4 regions of the Mesorhizobium sp. B2-1-8 genome follow, and region 3 is predicted to be linked to each of the others. Evidence: predicted binding sites of a transcription regulator. Region 3 holds the regulator's gene; each other region holds the start of a gene.
The links. The regulator PhoB, encoded in region 3, activates phosphate uptake and scavenging genes when phosphate is short. The targets are predictions, from matches to a motif close to TGTCATNNANCTGTCAT.
Positions count from the first base shown of each region.

Region 1 (4,608 bases), 1.5 Mb from region 3:
GCCATCCTGGCCGAAGACCGGGACCGAAAGAATGAAGCCAGAGCGATCAGCGTCATTGCCGGTATGGATGAAATCGGTGTTGTCGCAGGTGATGAGTTCCTTCGTGCCGATGACCGGCACATCCAGCCCGTCGATGTTGCTGGAATTGGGATAGTTCGCCTTCAGCCAGGCAAGCTGTTTGACCAGTTCATGGTATTCATAGGTTTCAACTTCTTCGGGCGGACGGATCAGCGAATTGTCATCCAGCTTGACGGGCTTTGTGTACGCGGCGGCGTCTGACCTTGCCCTGGCATTCACGATCAACTGGTCGAACTGGAGGATCGGCTCCTCGAGCTTGCCGGTCACGGCGTCGAAGCGGTCCGGGTCGAAATCCAGCGGCAGGAAGTAGACCTCGGAAATGGAGACGTTGTTAGCGAGGTTATTGTAGATCTGCTGGATGGTCGCACGGCCTTCGTCGCCCAGATTGGTGCCGTGCCGGTCGAGGTTCCTGACGCTTGGCAGATAGGTCAGGGTCCGGACATTTTCGTAGACGGACCGCAAGGCGTCTTCGACGGTCTTGGCGGTCGCGCGCGATGCCGCCCGGGAGTTTTCCAGATAACGTTCCCTGGCAAGCGCGTAATCCCGCTGGGCATCGATGTGCAAAGCCACCAGCATTGCTGCGCCGGTGACAAGGATCACCACAAATCCGACTGCTCGCCCGAATGCGTTCATCGGCGTCCTACCATCGATTGGCAAGGGATACCCCAGAGCAGTTTAGGAAGCCCTAATGACGAATGTCCTTCTTTACCGTTCCTCCCGGCCCGCGCGGCAATCCGGCAAGGCCAGAAACTGGTTCGCGGGCGCGGCCAATCCGGCACGTCGGCCCGCGCGAGGTCCAAGGGTTCAATTCGCTGGCTCGGTCCGCTGATCGGCATCGGTGAGCGTCTGCAGAAACGCCACGATATCGTCGATTTCGGCGTCGTTCAGCGCCGGCTTGTCGCCGGGTTTCTTGCCGTCGAAGGGTGGGTCTTGATTCAGGTTCGGCCAGTAAGCCTTTGGCAAATCGTCATATTTGTCGACCGTGCCGTCGGCATTCCTCGGATACCAGCGGCCGGGGTCGGTGTCGCGGCTGGCATAGAAGGCGACGGCGTCGCGCAGCGTGTGGAAATAGCCGTTGTGGAAGAAGCTCTTGCGCAGCGCGACGTTGCGCAGCGTCGGTGTCTTGAACAGGCCGCAATAATCGGTGCGGCCGCGAAAATCGGTGCGCAGCGGACCGCACAGGCCGAGATCGGCATAGGCGGGGTCGGCGTTGGCCGGGATCGCCGGATTACGCGGCACGGCGATGGCGATCAGCCCGAAATCGGTGAATTGCGGCGGCTCGCCGTCATTGGCGGGTTCACTGAGATGGCAGGAGGCGCAATTGCCTTTCGCCTCGTCCTCGAACAGTTCGCGGCCACGCAGTTCCTGCGCCGACAGCGTCGCCTTGCCGGCAAGGAAGGCATCGTAGCGGCTGGAATAGGGATAGAAATCGGCGGCACTCTGCTCGAACGTGCCAAGCGCCTCGGCGGCGGCGGTGAAGGCGTCGCCCGGGCGCTCGAAGACATCCTGCCCGAACACGGCCTTGAAGTCATCGGCATAGGCGGTCTTGCGCAGGGAGGCGGAGACGGCTGCTTCATCCTTGTTGGCCATCTCGAAGGGCGAGAGCAGGGGGATTTTCGCCTGGTCCTTGCCGTGGTCGGCGCGGCCGTCCCAGGTCAGGCCACCGGTCGGACCGTTGTCGACGCTCTCGTCGCCTTCGTCCTCGGAATCGTGGAAATGCTCGGTGAAGGCAGGTGCCGCCTGGAGATAGCGCAGCGACGGCACGGCGCGCACGCCCGACTGGTCGAGGTTCGGGCCTCCCATCTCGACCGGAGATGCCGAGGCCGGACCGAAAGCGTGGCGCGGATCATGACAGGACGAGCAGGCCTGCTTGCCCGAGGCCGACAGCGCAGGGTCGAAGAACATTTTTCGGCCCAAGGCGGTCAGCGCCTCGGCGCGCGCGAACGCTTGCGCGCGCGATAGCGGGCCGGGATGGACGCCGTCCGCCGTATTCGCGAGCGCGGCAAGTGCGAAGGTCGAGATCGCGGCAATCGCGATCATCAGGCTTTCCCATCGTCTCGTCTTCATGGGGCAAGGTCCGCTTTGGCCCGGGAATAGGAATGCAGTGCAACGGATTGATGACCGGCCCCAGTGCTCACGAAACCGTGTTCGCCGAGGCGGCGGATGTCACAAAGGTGACAAGGCATCCACGTTACCTGCCGCTATGGTTCCCCGCGCGTCTCTCTAGCCACAGTCAAGCCACGAGGTCTTTCCATGACGAGGCTCAAGCTCCTCACTTCCTTCTGTCTGGCCGGTTCGGCCCTGGTTCCCCTCGCGGCGGCCAATGCCGCCCCTCCCGGCTTCGACAAGATAGACACGGTCGTCGTCATCTATGCCGAAAACCGCAGCTTCGATAATCTCTATGGCGGCTTCCCCGGCGCCAATGGGCTGGCCAATGTCTCGACCGACCAGGCGCGCCAGTTCGACCGCGACGGCAAGCCGCTCGCCGAACTTCCGCCGGCCTGGGGCGGGCTGACCGGAAAAGGTGTCACGCCCGCGGTGACGGAGGCGCAGACGGCGCATCTCGCCAACGCCGCCTTCGCCATAGACGACCCCAAGGGTTTCAACGAGGGCACCAACGTCATCACCCACGATCTGTGGCACCGTTTCTATCAGGAGCAGATGCAGATCGACGGCGGCAAGAACGACAAATTCGTCGCCTGGGCCGATTCCGGCGGCCTGGTCATGGGTCATTATGATGGTTCGATCCTGCCGATGTGGGCGGTGGCGAAGAAATACGTGCTGGCCGACAATTTCTTCCAGGGCGCCTTCGGTGGCTCGTTCCTCAACCATTTCCAGCTCGCCTGCGCCTGTACGCCGGTCTATCCCAACGCCGACACCAGCCCGGTGAAGGACCAGATCGCCGTCGTCGAGCCCGACGGCGTGACACTGAAGGTTGCCGACAATTCGCCGGCCTCGGCGCTCGGCGGCGCGCCGAAATTCGTCAATGACGGCGCCATCACGCCCGACTTCTACGCCGTCAACACCATGCAGCCACCCTACCAGCCGAGCCACAACAAGCCGGCCGAGGGCGGCGACAAGGCGCTCGCCGACCCGGCCGCGCCCACCACGCTGCCGCCGCAGCACGACATCACCATCGGCGATCTCCTGTCGCTGAAGGGGGTGAGCTGGGCCTGGTATGCCGGCGCCTGGCAGGCAACGCTGGACGGCAAGAACGCGACGCCGGTGCCGAACTTCCAGTTCCACCACCAGCCGTTCAACTATTTCGCGGCTTACGCGCCCGGGACCGCCGCGCGCACCGAGCATCTCAGGGATGGCGGCCTGGACGGCGCCGAGTTCATCAAGGCGATCGATGACGGTAAGCTGCCGGCCGTCACCTTCTACAAGCCGCAGGGCAATCTCAACGAGCATGGCGGTTATGCCGACGTGGCGAGCGGCGACCAGCATCTGGCCGACGTCGTTTCGCATCTGGAGAAAAGCCCGCAATGGGGCCACATGCTGGTCGTCGTCACTTATGACGAGAATGGCGGCTTCTGGGATCATGTCGCGCCGCCCAAGGCCGACCGCTGGGGCCCGGGCAACCGCATCCCGGCCTTCATCATCTCGCCCTATGCCAGGATGGGCACGGTCGACCACACGCAATACGACACGACCTCGATCCTGCGCTTCATCACCGCGCGCTTCGATCTGCCGGTGCTGACCGGCATCGTCGCCCGCGACAAGGCACTGCGCAACAACGACCAGCCGCCGATGGGCGATCTCTCAGCGGCGCTCGATCTGAGCCGATAGGGACCGGGCGAAACGCCGATATGCCGTCGCGCCGCAGCGCGCGGTGGCCTTCTCAGCCGCCATTGACAAGCGCAAGAATGAGCTTCTGCAGATTGCCGCCCTGGCCGAGTTCGACGCGGTCGAAATCGCGGCTTGCCTGCACCCGCGCCTTCGAGATTGCGTCGAGCCGACGGACCACCTCGGCCCTGGTCTTGCTGCATTTGGGATCATCGGCAACGGTCAGGCCGTCTGTCGCGGCTTCGATGTCATGGACCATTTGTATCATACTGGCGCCGTGGACCTTCTCGTGGGCACTGACGCCGGCGATGAATACCTCCCAGCTCTTCTGGACGGCCGGCGGCAGCGGCGCGGAGGGGCTTGGCAATGTGTAGGTGATGATCAGTTTCGGCTTCGCCGCCGTCAGCACGCAGCCCTTGCCCCTGGGCTTGTAGTCCCTGACTCCCCAGGTCAGCTTGAAATTGGTGAACGCAATGGCGCGGGCAATGCCGACATTCGGTCCGTTCTGGCCGATCGACCGGTAGAGCTCGAGCCCGGACTGGCCTGAAATGGCGTAGGTCTCGACCTTCTCGACCGGCTTCCATTCGGCGTGCGCGGCGAGCGGCGACGCCATCAAGGCGGCTGTCAGAAGACACAGGCGGACTCTCAACACCGCTCTCTCCAAGGCGCGGCCTTGCTGGACAAGCAATGCCATTCAACGGCTTTTCCTATATGCTGCCGGCGGGTGCTGCAAATGCCCGGAGG
Region 1 is NZ_CP083952.1:2,909,588-2,914,195, forward strand. It holds gene FJ970_RS14260 (putative bifunctional diguanylate cyclase/phosphodiesterase) at 1-678, opposite strand, end outside; gene FJ970_RS14265 (cytochrome-c peroxidase) at 883-2,118, opposite strand; gene FJ970_RS14270 (acid phosphatase) at 2,332-3,867, shown strand; gene FJ970_RS14275 (DUF922 domain-containing Zn-dependent protease) at 3,920-4,558, opposite strand.
Region 1: FJ970_RS14270 (acid phosphatase) is a predicted target of PhoB. The motif match lies at 2,242-2,258, and genes of this name have one in related genera.

Region 2 (4,608 bases), 270 kb from region 3:
CAGCGTGCCGAGGAACGCCATGACGATGGTCTGCAAGAGCTTCGTCCAGACGTCGCCGTGCTGCCATTGGGCGTTGTTCCAGATGTTGTCGCCGGCCAGCGCGAGGTTCGACGTGCCGGGCTTCAGTTCTGGTCCCGACATGACCAGCGAGATCACTTCCCCCGCTGATTTGCCGAAGAAGGGCGAGCGTGTGTCGAAGACGAAGTTCGCCCAGCCGAGGAAGCGCTTGCGCACCTTGACCCGGTCGACGGTGACGCGCACCTCGCCGACGAAGCCCATCTTGGCGACGATCTCATCGTCATGAACCGTCATCCAGTCGGGCACCAGGCCCGAGATTACAGGCTTGCCGCTTGTCAGGGCCACCGGCACTGTCTGTCCATGAGCGACAATCGTCGCATAGGTCTTGTCGAAGGTGATGGATTTGGCCTGGCCGTCGATCTGCACGGTGAAGGAACCGTCGGCATTCCTGATCACCCAATCCGGATTTGGATTGTCGCCCAACGCCGAGAAACGCGGATATTTGGGCGTGATCTCCGGCTGGTCGAGACGGAATTCCGGCTGCAGATCGTAGCTGATCCACTGCGTCAGGAAGAGCGGGAGGCGCTCCCAGTGCGATTCCCGCAACACCTGCGGCAGGCTGAAGAACCACAAGGCATAGACCAGGTAGAGGAGAGTGCCAACGAACAGGAGCAGCGGACCGAAGCGCTTGTACGCCGGGCGCTGGAACACCTGCGGATGGCGTGCCTCGATCGACAGAATCTCCTCGGCGGTCATGGTCGTCATGATTTACACCCCCATCATAAAGGCTTGTTCGCCGACCAGCTTGCGGCGAAGCCAGGCGGAAAACTGGTCGATGATGAAGATGGTGGTGAACAGCAGCAGCACCAGCGCCAGCGTCTTGGCGCCGAAGCCGCGGGAGATGGAGAGCTTGAGTTCTTCGCCGATGCCGCCGCCGCCGACGGCGCCAATGATGGTCGAGGCCCGCACGTTGATCTCCACCCGCAGAAGCGTATAGGACACGAAATTGGGCAACACCTGCGGCAGGTCGGCGAAGCGCACCCGCTCGAACCAGTTGGCGCCGACCGCCGTCAGGCCTTCCTCGGCACGCATGTCGATGTTCTCGTTGATCTCGTAGAACAGCTTGCCGAGCGCGCCGATCGAATGCAGGCCGATGGCGATGATGGCAGCGATCGGACCTGTCGAGACGATGGCCGCGAAGAGGCCGGCGATGACGATCTCGGGAAAGGCGCGCAGCAATTCCATGAAACGCTTGACCACCAGCCGCAGAGCCGGATGGGGCGTCAGGTTGCGCGCCGCGATGAAGGAAAAAGGTACCGCGAGGATGAAGCCGATGAAGGTCGAGACCAGCGCCACGTTCACCGTGGTCAGCATCAGCTCGAAATATTCGGGGACGTAGAAACCGCCCCACACATAGACACGGCCAAGCGGGAAGTTGAATTCCTGGGTGCCGGTATCATGCGGCGAGGCGATGTCGAACAGCGCCCGCCAGACGTCGTTCCAGTCCCTCGGGACCAGCCAACTCAGGAAATCCAGTATGTGCGGCAGCCGGTCGAAGAAATGCCCGGCATTGGCTTCGTCGGCGAACCACATGCTGGAGAGCATCGCGGCAAGCAGCAGTCCGACGCCGAGCACGGTATAGAACCGGCGCAGCGACGTCTGGCGTCGCCATGCATCGGCCGTCTGGTGGGTGGCGCCGGAGGGGGTTGTCACGGAAAGGGTCATGATCGGAGATGCAAAAAGGGGCGGTACTTCGAAGTACCGCCCCTTTGCAATTTCGCCGTTAGCCGCCGATGGCTGCCTTACGGGCTTCGACGATGACCTTGTAGAAGTCCGGCTTCACCGGAACGTAGCCGGTGAAGTCGCCGCCTTCGACGCCTTCGAAGCAAGCCTTGTCCTTCTTGGGCAGATCGGTGAAGAAGGCGGCCAGCTTGGCGGTCATGTCGTCGCCTATCGCGGTGCGCACGACGAGCGGGCCGTTCGGGATCAGGCCCGAGCGCCAGACTTCGACGAAGTCGTTGGGGTCGACGGCGCCCTTGGCGACTTCCTTGTGGAAGGTGCCGGAGGTGTAGCCGTTCTTGAAGTCGCCGATGCCCGAGGAATCGTCGACCGCGACGTCGACCTTGCCATCACGCACGGCCAGAACGTTGTTTTCGTGGCCGCCGTTGAACTGGGTCGAAGCGAAGAAGGCTTCGTTCGAGGCGCCGGTGGTCTTCGGAATCTGGGTCAGCGGGATCAGGTAACCGGAGGTCGAATCCGGATCGGCATAGCCGAGCTTCTTGCCCTTGGCCGACTTGATGTCGGTGATCCCGGAGGTCTTCAGCGCCAGGCCGATAGAATAATAGCCGGTGGCGCCGTCGGTCTGCTTGGTGGTGAGGATCGGGGTAACCGCCTTCGGATCCTTGAGATAGACGCTGGCATAGCCGGAAGCGCCGAGTTCGGCGAAGTCGAGCGTGCCGCCGAGCAGGCCCTGGATGACGCCGTCATAGTCGGCGGCGGGGAACAGCGAAACCTTCTCGAAGCCGAATTCCGTCTTCAGGTGATCGGCCAGGCACTGGTAGTTGCGCAGCCGGTCGGTTTCGTTTTCGCCACCGAGAATGCCGACGCGAAATTCCTTCATGTCGGCGGCGTGGGCCATGCTGGTGGCCATGGCGAGCACCGAAACGGCACCGAAAACCATCTTCCTGAACATTGATATCTCTCCTGTAAGTTCCGGCCCCGCGCCGGCAGCGTTCTTGATCTTGACAAGTGCCCTTGACGCGGGCGGACGATCCAGGCTGCTCGCTATGCCCGTAATGGGCTCAGTATCCCGGAAATGCGGGTTCGAGCGGTCCGGCGGATGCGGCGATCTTCTGCTTGAAGGCTACGCTGGTGGAGGTGATGACCTCCGATATCTCGCCGCCATTGCTGTCGGCGCCGTAGACAAGACGCACGGCGTCGCGGTCGAGCTCTTCGGGCGGCCCGTCGAAGACGACCTTGCCGGCGGCCATGCCGATGACGCGGTTGCAATAGGTACGAGCGGTATCGAGCGTATGCAGGTTGGTGACGACGGTGATGCCTTCGCGCAGATTGATGTCCTGCAGCGAATCCATCACCACCTTGGCGTTGAGCGGGTCGAGCGAGGCGATCGGCTCGTCGGCGAGGATCACCCTGGGCTGCTGCATCATGGCGCGGGCGATGGCGACGCGCTGCTGCTGGCCGCCAGACAAGGTGCCGGCCGGCTGAAGTGCCGTACGGGCGATGTCGAGCCGCTCGAGCGCGGCGACCGCCTCTGCGCACTCGGCGCGCGAGAACATGCCGAGAAGGTTGGACAGGGTCGAGCGGTGGTTCAGTTTGCCGAGCAGCACGTTGGTCAGCACGTCGAGGCGCGGCACCAGGTTGAACTGCTGGAAGATCATGGCGCAATCGCGCTGCCAGCGCCGCAAGGGCGAGCCGCGCAACTGGGAAACCTCCGCGCCGTCAAAAAAAATCGACCCCTGGCTGGGATCGACAAGACGGTTGATCATGCGAAGAAGAGTCGACTTGCCGGCGCCCGAACGGCCAATGACGCCAACCATCTGCCCCTGCGGGATCGAGATGTTGACGTCACTGACGGCGGTGTTCTTGCCAAATCGTCGGCTGACGCCGCGGATTTCGAGCGTGGCAGAGCTTGCTGACATGGGCTGGTTCCAGTCCGGTCCATATTGATCGTCAGGCTCTCGCCTAACGCAGCCACATGAACCTGCCGTGTCGCCGGCATGTCAGTTTTGTTACGCTCCACAGATACGACGGTCGGCGTCCTGCTGGCGATCAGCCAAGCACCAGCAATTCCTCGAAATGTTTCATGTCGCGGAATGCGCAGAAGGCGGGGGCCTTGATCTCGATCACCGGAGCCTGCCGCGCGAAAAGCGCCAGGCAATCGTCGAACAGTGCCTGCCATGCGGCAGCGCTGTCGTCGGCGAGACGCTGGATCTGGTAGGCGAAGGTGATGTGAAAGACGTAATTGTCGTGGTCGGGGTGCCGGTAGCCGAACGGCACAGTCAGAGCATCGCGCCATGCACGCATGATGCGCATGTCCTCGTCGGTCGCGCCGGCAACCGTGAGGCCGGTCGGCACGATCTCGAGCACCTCGATGTTGAACGGGCCGGCGCCCTCGAAACCCTTGAGGCGCTCCAGATAGAGCCGGGTCATGGCGTCGATGCTGGTGTCGAGCGGGACGTCCCGCGGCCAGTAAGGCAACCGGCGGCGATATTCGATGATGCCCTGGAACAGCGTCATGTGCAGGCTGGAGACCGGCGTGAAGGCGAGGCGATCGGCGTCCGGCATTGCCATCATCCGATTGCGTACAGTGAGCACCACCGCTTCGGATGGCGAGCCGCTGACCAGATGGCTGACGACGGTGTTGCCGGGCTCGAGGAGAAAATTGCCCGACGCGTCGTAGCGCGTGCCGAGATGCGTCGGCGGCGACGGATTGGAGCCGGCAAAGAATCCGGCGAGCGAGGGCCTGACAGTTTCGAGCATGGCGATCTCCTTGGGAGATGGCGTCCTGTCCGAATCTTATGTCAGGGATATGAACAGGCTCGCTCTACGACGATGATGTGAGGGCTCTGT
Region 2 is NZ_CP083952.1:1,719,572-1,724,179, forward strand. It holds gene phnE (phosphonate ABC transporter, permease protein PhnE) at 1-783, opposite strand, end outside; gene phnE (phosphonate ABC transporter, permease protein PhnE) at 787-1,743, opposite strand; gene phnD (phosphonate ABC transporter substrate-binding protein) at 1,802-2,710, opposite strand; gene phnC (phosphonate ABC transporter ATP-binding protein) at 2,820-3,677, opposite strand; gene FJ970_RS08460 (DUF1868 domain-containing protein) at 3,808-4,518, opposite strand.
Region 2: phnC (phosphonate ABC transporter ATP-binding protein) is a predicted target of PhoB. The motif match lies at 3,756-3,772, and genes of this name have one in related genera.

Region 3 (4,608 bases):
CAGGCAGGCAAAGGGGAAGTCGCGGATGTCCCGGCGCCCCGCCAACCAGGCGGTGTCGGCAGGATGGCAGACGACGATCGCGGATTCATGGGCCAGCAGTTGAACCGCACCCTCGGGCCAGTCGCCGTGCCCCCAGCGGATGTCGACATCGCTGTTGCCGGCTTCAAAACGATCGGACCAGACGAAGGTGGAGAGTTGGATGTCGATCTCTGGATGGGCCTGCCGAAAATCGGCCAGCCGGGGCGCGAGGATCAACGCCGCCCAAGTGATCGAGGCGCGCACCCGCACCACCCGCCGCGATGGGCGCGCGAAGAGACCGTCCGTCGCCCGCTGCAACTCGGCGAAGGACTGGCGCACCGGCTGGGCATAGGCCTGGCCGATATCCGTCAGCGCAACGCCGCGCGGCAGCCGCTCGAACAGCCGCGCGCCGACATGCTTTTCCAGCAGGCGGATATGCTGGCTGACGGCCGCTGCGGTCAGGTTCAGCTCAGTGGCCGCGGCGGTGAAACTGCCATACCGCGCCGCCGCCTCGAAGGCGAGCAGCCAGGTCGGGTGCGGTGTTTTCATGAGATCTTACCGTCAATTAAAATGACCCCAATACCTGAAAAGATATTCTTTGTGTTGTCAATTTCTGAGCAATACCCTGCGCATGAACCACGGCCGGAAAAGAGCGACATCGATGTCAGACCGGAAGGAATGGAACCACGTCCCCGACAGCCTGCCCATTGAGATTGCGCCGATCTGGCGCTGGCCGCTGAACCTCGCAGCGATCTTTCGCTGGTATGTCGGAAGCTGGCTGCCTGTCTCAATCAATCTCGTCATCGTGGGGCTGGCCTTCGCGGCTTATGCCTTGGCCAGCCCCACGCTTGCCCAGGCGAAGGAGCCAGGGCTATGGATCGGGGTGATCTGGCTACGAAACTTCGGCCTGACGGTAATTGTAGCGCAGGGGCTGCATCTTGTTTTTCACCGCCACCAGTTGCAGGGCACCGACAAAAAGTTTGATCCGCGCCCTTACCCGCGCAAGGGGCGCGCCTTCAGTTTCGACAGCCAACTGGCCGACAACGTATTCTGGTCGCTGGCTTCGGGCGTAACGATCTGGTCGGCATACGAGGCGCTGGTCTGGTGGGCGATGGCCAATGGCTATGCGCCGACTCTAACATGGTCCGGCCACCCGGTCTGGTTCGTCGGCCTCTTCCTGTTGATCCCGATCTGGGAGAGTTTCTACTTCTACTGGATTCACCGGCTGCTCCATACGAAGCTCCTTTACCGCATCCACGCGCTGCATCACCGCAATATTGATGTGGGGCCGTGGTCGGGCCTTGCGATGCACCCGGTTGAACACATTTTCTATTTCGGAACCGCGCTGGTCCATTTCGTTGTTCCGTCCAGCCCGATGCATCTTATCTGCCACCTGATGTTCTATGGCCTTTACGCCATTACCACCCATACCGGGTTCGAAGGGCTCTGGCTGGCCGGGCGCAAGCGCGTCGACCTGGGCACCTTCCACCACCAGCTTCATCATCGCTACTTTGAGGTGAACTACGGCACGCTGGAAGTGCCATGGGACAAGTGGTTCGACACCTTCCACGATGGCACTGAATCGGCAAAGGCACGGATGAAGGCGCGTCTTGCCGCGCGGCGCCGGCTATAGGTCATGCCGGCGGAAGGGGCACGTGATATAAGTCCTCAGGCAGGTTTACGCCGCAGACCGCCCCAGCCCCCGATCTCTTTACGGCAAGGCCGGCGAGGCGCTGGGTTATGGGCTGGGCAGCCTGTTCGCGCTGATCGATCCCGCACCCGTCGCCATGGTCGGCGTCTGCGCGGCGGCCTTCGACCTGATCGAGCCGGCACTGCGCGAGGCGATCGCCCACACCGCCGGCGGCCAGCATTCGAAATCGATCTCCTTCGACATCGGGATTTGTTTTTCTTCCATGTGATCGGCGCGGCATGCATGATTGTTTTGCTCTGGAAGGTGCACAATCATACACGTGGGCGCTCCCCATTCCGATCTCACCGAGATGGGACAGACGTCTAGTCTTCCCTGATCGCGTAGCCCGCGCCGCGGATGGTGCGGATGACGTCGGGCATGCGGCCATTGTTGACCGCCTTGCGCAGCCGTCCGACATGCACGTCCACGGTGCGCTCGTCGATATAGATCGTCTCGCCCCAGACATTGTCGAGCAGCTGGCTGCGCGAGAACACCCGACCGGGATGGCGCATCATGAACTCTAGCAACCGGAACTCGGTCGGGCCAAGCCGGATCTCGCTCTTCTTGCGATAGACCCGGTGCGATTCGCGGTCGAGCACGATGTCGCCGACCTTGAGCACGCTGGACAGCACTTCCGGCTTGGCGCGGCGTAGCAGCGCCTTGACCCGGGCCATGAATTCCGGCGTCGAGAACGGCTTGACCAGATAGTCGTCGGCACCGGTCGAAAGGCCGCGCACGCGGTCGCTCTCCTCGCCGCGTGCCGTAAGCATGATGATCGGCAGCCTCTCGGTCTCGGGCCGCATTCGCAGGCGCCGACAGAGCTCGATGCCGGAAACCGCCGGCACCATCCAGTCGAGCACCAGGAGGTCGGGCACGTTCTCCTGGAGGCGGATCTCGGCTTCGTCGCCGCGCGTCACCACCTCGACCTGGTACCCTTCCGATTCCAGATTGTAGCGCAGGAGCACACCGAGCGGCTCCTCGTCCTCCACCACCATGATGCGTGGCGCGATCATCGATTGATCATCCCTGCCGTCAAGCCGCCGGCACCGACATCGCCGTCTCGTCCTGCTTCGGACGATTGGCGGGCAGTTGCGTGCCAGTCAGCACATAGTACGCATTCTCGGCGATGTTGGTCACATGGTCGCCGATGCGTTCGAGGTTCTTGGCGCAGAACAAAAGATGCGTGCAAGCCGTGATGTTGCGCGGATCCTCCATCATGTAGGTCAGGAGTTCGCGGAACACCGAGGTGTATTTGACGTCGATGCGTTCGTCGTCGTTCCTGAGCTTGGCGAGTGCGGCGGCATCGCCGGCCGCATATTCCTCGACCACGCCCTGCACCTGGATCAGCACCAGCTGCGCCATGGAGTCGATCGAGTGCGACAGGTCGCGCGGCGTGGCGGTGAGGCCGACGGAGCCGACGCGCTTGGCGATGTTCTTGGCAAGGTCGCCGATGCGCTCGAGATCGCCCGCCATGCGGATCGAGCCGACGACATGGCGCAGATCGTCGGCCATCGGCTGGCGCTTGGCGATCAGGGTGATGGCGCGGTCGTCGAGTTCGCGCTGGCGCGCGTCCATGATGGCGTCGTCGGAGACGACGCGCTGTGCCAGCGCGCTGTCCGAATTCAGCAGCGCCTTGGTGGCGCCACCGACCATCGTGCCGGCGAGATCGCCCATGTCGCTGATCAGCCTGCTGATCTGTCCGAGATCCTCGTCGAAGGCTGCGACTGTGTGTTCGGCCATGATCCTGGTCCTCGTATGCGTGAGATCAGCCGAAACGGCCGGTGATGTAGTCCTGCGTGCGCTTCTCGCGAGGCGACGTGAAGATCTTCTCGGTCTTGTCGAATTCGACCAGTTCGCCCAGATACATGAAAGCCGTCTGCTTCGAGACGCGCGCGGCCTGCTGCATGTTGTGGGTGACGATGACGATCGTGTAGTCGGCCTGCAACTCGTCGATCAGTTCCTCGATCTTGGCGGTGGACAATGGGTCGAGCGCCGAGGCCGGCTCGTCGAGCAGGATGACTTCCGGCTTCACCGCCACCGTGCGGGCGATGCAAAGCCGCTGCTGCTGGCCGCCCGACAGGCTGAGGCCGCTGGCGTTCAGCTTGTCCTTGACCTCGGTCCACAGTGCCGCGCGCTTCAGCGCCTGTTCGACACGGCCGTCCATCTCGGCCTTGCTGATCTTCTCGTAGAGCCTGACACCGAAGGCGATGTTCTCATAGATCGACATCGGGAACGGTGTCGGCTTCTGGAACACCATGCCGATCTTGGTACGCAGCAGGTTGAGATCCTGCGAGCGGTCGAGAACATTTTGGCCGTCGAGCAGCACCTGACCCTCGGCGGTCTGCTTGGGGTAGAGCTCGTAGATGCGGTTGAAGACGCGCAGCAGCGTCGACTTTCCGCAACCCGACGGTCCGATGAAGGCCGTCACGCTGCGCTCGGGCAGCGACAACGTGATGTCCTTCAGCGCCTTCGACTGGCCGTAGTAGAAATTGAGGTTCTTGACCTCGATCTTCGCCTTGGCGGCTGCCTCGGTGGCAATCGTCATGTCTGCAGACAACATCTGGCTCATTTGTCCTCTCTGCGTCCGGTCAGGCTGCGCGCAAAGATGCTGAGCGCGAGAACCGTCAATGTGATTATGAGTGCGCCGGTCCAGGCCAGCTGCTGCCATTCCTCATAGGGGCTGAGAGCGAACTGGAAGATGGTGACCGGCAGGCTGGCCATCGGCGCGTTGAGATTGCTCGACCAGAACTGGTTGTTCAGCGCGGTGAAGAGCAGCGGCGCCGTCTCGCCGGAGATGCGGGCGATCGACAGCAATATGCCGGTGACGATGCCGGAAAGTGCGGCACGGTAAGCCACTGATTTGATGACCACCCAGCGCGGCGCGCCGATAGCGGTGCCGG
Region 3 is NZ_CP083952.1:1,445,686-1,450,293, reverse strand. It holds gene FJ970_RS07105 (LysR substrate-binding domain-containing protein) at 1-567, opposite strand, end outside; gene FJ970_RS07100 (sterol desaturase family protein) at 680-1,651, shown strand; partial or broken gene FJ970_RS07095 (sugar kinase) at 1,722-1,910, shown strand; gene phoB (phosphate regulon transcriptional regulator PhoB) at 2,032-2,721, opposite strand; gene phoU (phosphate signaling complex protein PhoU) at 2,741-3,448, opposite strand; gene pstB (phosphate ABC transporter ATP-binding protein PstB) at 3,474-4,277, opposite strand; gene pstA (phosphate ABC transporter permease PstA) at 4,274-4,608, opposite strand, start outside.

Region 4 (4,608 bases), 580 kb from region 3:
GCGCCACCACGTTGACCGAGACCAGCTGGATCACCGCCGAGAGGCTGAACGACACCGACATGCCGAACTCGCGGATCAGCCGCAGCATGATCAAATTGCCCAGCGAATAGAGCGCCAGCGTCAGCAGGATCTTGCCCAGGCTCGGCGCCAGGCCCCATTGCTTGGCGGCGGTCGCTGCCAGCAGGAAGATCACCGTCGAAAAGCCAAGCTGCAGCAATCCCGAAAAACTCAATGTCTCGTCCCCCTCGAAGCGGCTTTCGCCTGATATCGCGGACCTTGTTTCCGAAGCGCGCCGAGACGTCAAGCAACGTCGCTCCAAGGAGGGTCTTGGCAAGGGCGAGACTGAAGCTCAATGTGCTGGAATCGCCCGGCATGTCGATAGAAGGGCGGTCAGGGGTCCATGATTCGTATTCTTCAGAAATTGACGCGGCGCTGGAGCGAGCTTTCCCTTGCCCTGCAATTCGTCGTTGCCGGCGGCTTTGGGCTCCTTGTCGTCATGTTGGTCGTAGGGACTTGGGTGACGACGCAGATCCGGGACGGCGTCACACGCAATTCGGCCGCCACGACGGCGCTTTATGTCGACAGCGTGATTGCGCCGCTGCTGCCCGACCTGCGCAAGAACGAGGAGCTCAGCGAATCCGTCAAACAGGCGCTCGACGAGACGCTCGGCCAGGGCGCGCTCGGCAAACGCCTGGCATCGTTCAGGCTCTGGCGCCGCGACGGCACGGTGCTCTACGCGAAGGACACGGAATTGATCGGCCGCCGCTTCGGCCTGAACAAAAATCTGCGTTCCGCCTTCCAGGGCAGTGTCGTTGCCCAATTCGATACGTTCGACGAAAACGAAGACAAGGTGCGGGGCTCGGGCGTGCCGTTGCTCGAGATTTACAATCCGGTGCGCGAACCCTGGTCCGGCGACGTGGTCGCCGTCACCGAATTCTATGAGGTCGCGACCGATTTCAAAGCCACGCTGGCTTCCGCCCTGCGGTCGAGCTGGCTGGTCGTGGCCGGCGCCACCTTGACCGCATTCCTGCTTCTGTCGGGCATCGTCCTGCGCGCCAGCCGCACCATCGATGACCAGCGCGGGGCGCTGCGCCGGCAGGTGTCGGAGCTGCAAGGCCTGGTGACGCAGAACAGCGCCTTGCGGCAACGCGTGCAGCGGGCGTCGCGGCGCGCCACCGCACTCAACGAAAGATACCTGCGGCGGATCGGCGCCGACCTGCATGACGGCCCTGCCCAGCTCGTGGCCCTGGCGGCGCTGCGCATGGACAGTCCTGTGTTTACCGGCGACGGCCATGGCAGCGAAGGTCGCTCGACCGAGGTCGCCATGATCCGCAAGACGCTGGAGGACGCGATGCGCGAGATACGCGGCATCTGCAACGGCCTGGTGCTGCCGCAGATAGAAACGGCGGCGGCGGCGGATGTGTTGCGGCTGGCCATCGAGGAACATGAGCACCGTACCGGCACGTCGGTGAAGCTGACGCTGCCCGGACATTTGCCCGAGCCCGGCGCTTCTGAGAAGATCAGCATCTATCGCTTCGTGCAGGAGGGGCTGAACAATGCCTACCGCCACGGGCGGGGCAAGGATCAGGCGGTGCGTGCAGGAATGAAAGATGGCAGGCTTTTCGTTGAAGTGTCGGATGGCGGGCCGGGCTTCGATCCGGCGCGGGCCGAGGGGTTGGGGTTGGCCGGCCTCAGGGAGCGAGTCGAAAGCATTGGCGGACAGTTCGAAACCCTGAGCGGGCCGAAAGGCACGAAGCTGGTGATCCGTCTTTCGGTTGAGGAGCAAGCATGATGGGCGCAATCCGCATCGCCATTGTCGACGACCATCCGCTGTTCCGCGAAGGCGTGACGCGCAGCCTGTCGGAGATCGGAGGCTTCGAGATGGCCGGGGAAGGTGCGACCGCGCAGGACGCGGAACGCATCGCCTCGACCGTGCAGCCCGACATCTTGCTGCTCGACATTTCGATGCCAGGCGGCGGCCTGGCCGCGGTTGCAAACATCCTTGCCGACCATCCCGCCCAAAAGATCGTCCTGTTGACTGTTTCAGAGGCCAATGCCGATGTGACCAAGGCCCTGAACGCGGGGGTGCGCGGCTATGTCCTCAAAGGCGTCGGGTCGCGCTCGCTCGCCGATATCCTGCGCAACGTGGCGGCTGGCGAAAGCTATCTTTCGCCGATGTTGTCGGCCCGGCTGCTTTCCGATGTGCAGTCCCTGCAGCCTGCCAACGGCGTGGCGGACCGGCTGCGGCAACTCACCGGCCGTCAGACCGAAATCCTGCGGCTGGTGGCGGAGGGGCTGAGCAACAAGGAAGTCGCCTTGCGCCTGGAGCTGCAGGAGAAGACCGTCAAGCACCACATGACGGGGGTGCTGTCGAAACTCAACGTGCGAAACCGCACTGAAGCAGCCCTCATGATGCGCGAGTTTCGCGACCGCGAGCGGGACTTCTCATAGGGCGGTTCAGCGTTTGATCGCCGAGTCGCTCCAGCTCTTGTTTTTACGCATTCCGCCAGGAAAAGCGCTACGCCGCGCAAAAGGAGGTCACCTCCGCCGGGGGGCGGCGGAGGTGACGTGTGAAACTGGTCGTTGCCTGTTGACCAGCTTCACAAGGCCGAAATTCGCAGGGCCGAAATTCACAGGCCCTTGAGACGGCTGACATCGGCCGGTGTGGCCCGGCGGTCGATGATCGTGCGGCCCAGCCCATCCTTCATCCTGAAACGGCCGTTCTCGATGGTTTCCGTCATGCCGTCGGGGTGCTGAACTGAAATCTTGCTGCCGTCCACGTCGACCTTGTCGCCGGTCGTGGCGTTGACATGGCTGGAGTTGTTGTCGCCCTGCCCCTTGCCTTTTCCGTTGTTGCCGCCGCCGCTATTCCCGTTACTGTTCCCGCTATTCCCACTATTCCCACTGTTGCCGCCGCTGCCGCCGTTGCCGTTACCACCGCCGTTGCCGCCACCATTGCCGCCCTTGTCGGCATGTGCGGTCGCGGCATCGATTCCGGGCACGAAACCATGGAAGACAACTCCATAGGGGGCGACGGTCAGCGCCAGAAGCGCCGCCGATCTCAGAGCCAGACGGCAACAACGGGCCGTGATCGATCCGTGCATACTGATCTCCGTCGATTGAGCCGGCGCGCCCACCCCAACGTTGCAGTGCAACCAACATCGCCGAAAGACGTGGGGACCGGAAGCGACCTCCGACCGTTGCGTTTCTCTCTCAGGACCTTTGCAGGCGCAAGGTTGGACCAAAGTCCCAGACCCGGCATGAAAAACGGTATCGTGAGGGAGCGGCAGTGCCGATATCCTGTCACGAAAATGTGATCAGCCGACTGTAAGGCGTCGAACAGGCAACAAGCTCCAGCACTCCAAGCCAGAGGCTCCCATGACCGAACATCGCACCCCCGACGCCCGATTCCGCACCAGCCTGCTCGAGGAAAACGAAGGCCAGGCCAACAATCCCAGCGAAAACCGCACGATGGGCGAGATCATCGCCGCACGTTTTTCGCGCCGTGGCTTCCTCAAAGGTTCACTTGCCGTCTCGGCGATCGCCGCCACTGTCAGCCCGCTGGCCATGATCGCCGCCGGCGATGCCCGCGCCGCGGACGGCTCCGCCTTCAAATTCGACGAGCTGGAGGCCGGCATCGACGACAAGCATCATGTCGCGCCGGGCTACGACGCCGACGTGTTGTTGCGCTGGGGCGATCCGCTGTTTGCCGATTCGCCGGAATTCGACCCGACCAGGCAGTCGGCGCAAGCCCAGGCAAGGCAGTTCGGCTACAACAACGACTATGTCGGCTATATCCCGATCGACGGTTCGGCCGAACACGGCCTGCTGGTCGTCAACCACGAATACACCAACCCGCATCTGATGTTCCCGGGCCTCGTCAAGATCGTCGAGAAGGACGGCAAGAAGTCGGCCGAGGTGGCGCCGCTCTCGAAGGAGCAGGTCGATGTCGAGATGGCCGCCCATGGCGGCACCATCGTCGAGATCCGCAAGGACGGCGGCAAGTGGCAGGTGGTGCGCGACGGCAAGCTCAACCGCCGCATCACCTCCAGCACCGAGATGGCGCTGTCCGGCCCGGTCGCCGGCCATGACCGCGTCAAGACCAATGCCGATCCGTCGGGAACGAAGGTCTTCGGCACGATCAACAACTGCGCCGGCGGCGTCACGCCCTGCGGCACCTATGTGATGGCCGAGGAGAACATTCATGGCTATTTTTCCGGCGAGCTGCCGGAAGGCCACAAGGAAGCCGCCAACTACAAGCGCCTCGGCATCCCGGAAGGCGCCTATGAATGGGGCGCGCATTACGACCGCTTCAATCTCGCCAAGGAACCGAACGAGCCCAACCGCTTCGGCTGGATCGTCGAGGTCGACGTCAACGACCCTAATTCGGTGCCGCGCAAGCGCACCGCCATGGGTCGCTTCAAGCATGAGGGCGCCGAATCGATCGTCGCCAAGGACGGCCGCGTCGTCTTCTATCTCGGTGACGACGAGCGCTTCGACTATGTCTACAAATTCGTCACCAAGGGCATGTTCAACGCCGGCGACCGCGCGGCCAACAAGGACCTGCTCGACGACGGCACGCTGCATGTCGCCAAATTCGCCGAGGAC
Region 4 is NZ_CP083952.1:867,448-872,055, forward strand. It holds gene FJ970_RS04135 (hypothetical protein) at 1-232, opposite strand, end outside; gene FJ970_RS04140 (sensor histidine kinase) at 401-1,792, shown strand; gene FJ970_RS04145 (response regulator) at 1,789-2,451, shown strand; gene FJ970_RS04150 (hypothetical protein) at 2,631-3,104, opposite strand; gene FJ970_RS04155 (PhoX family protein) at 3,379-4,608, shown strand, end outside.
Region 4: FJ970_RS04155 (PhoX family protein) is a predicted target of PhoB. The motif match lies at 3,302-3,318, and genes of this name have one in related genera.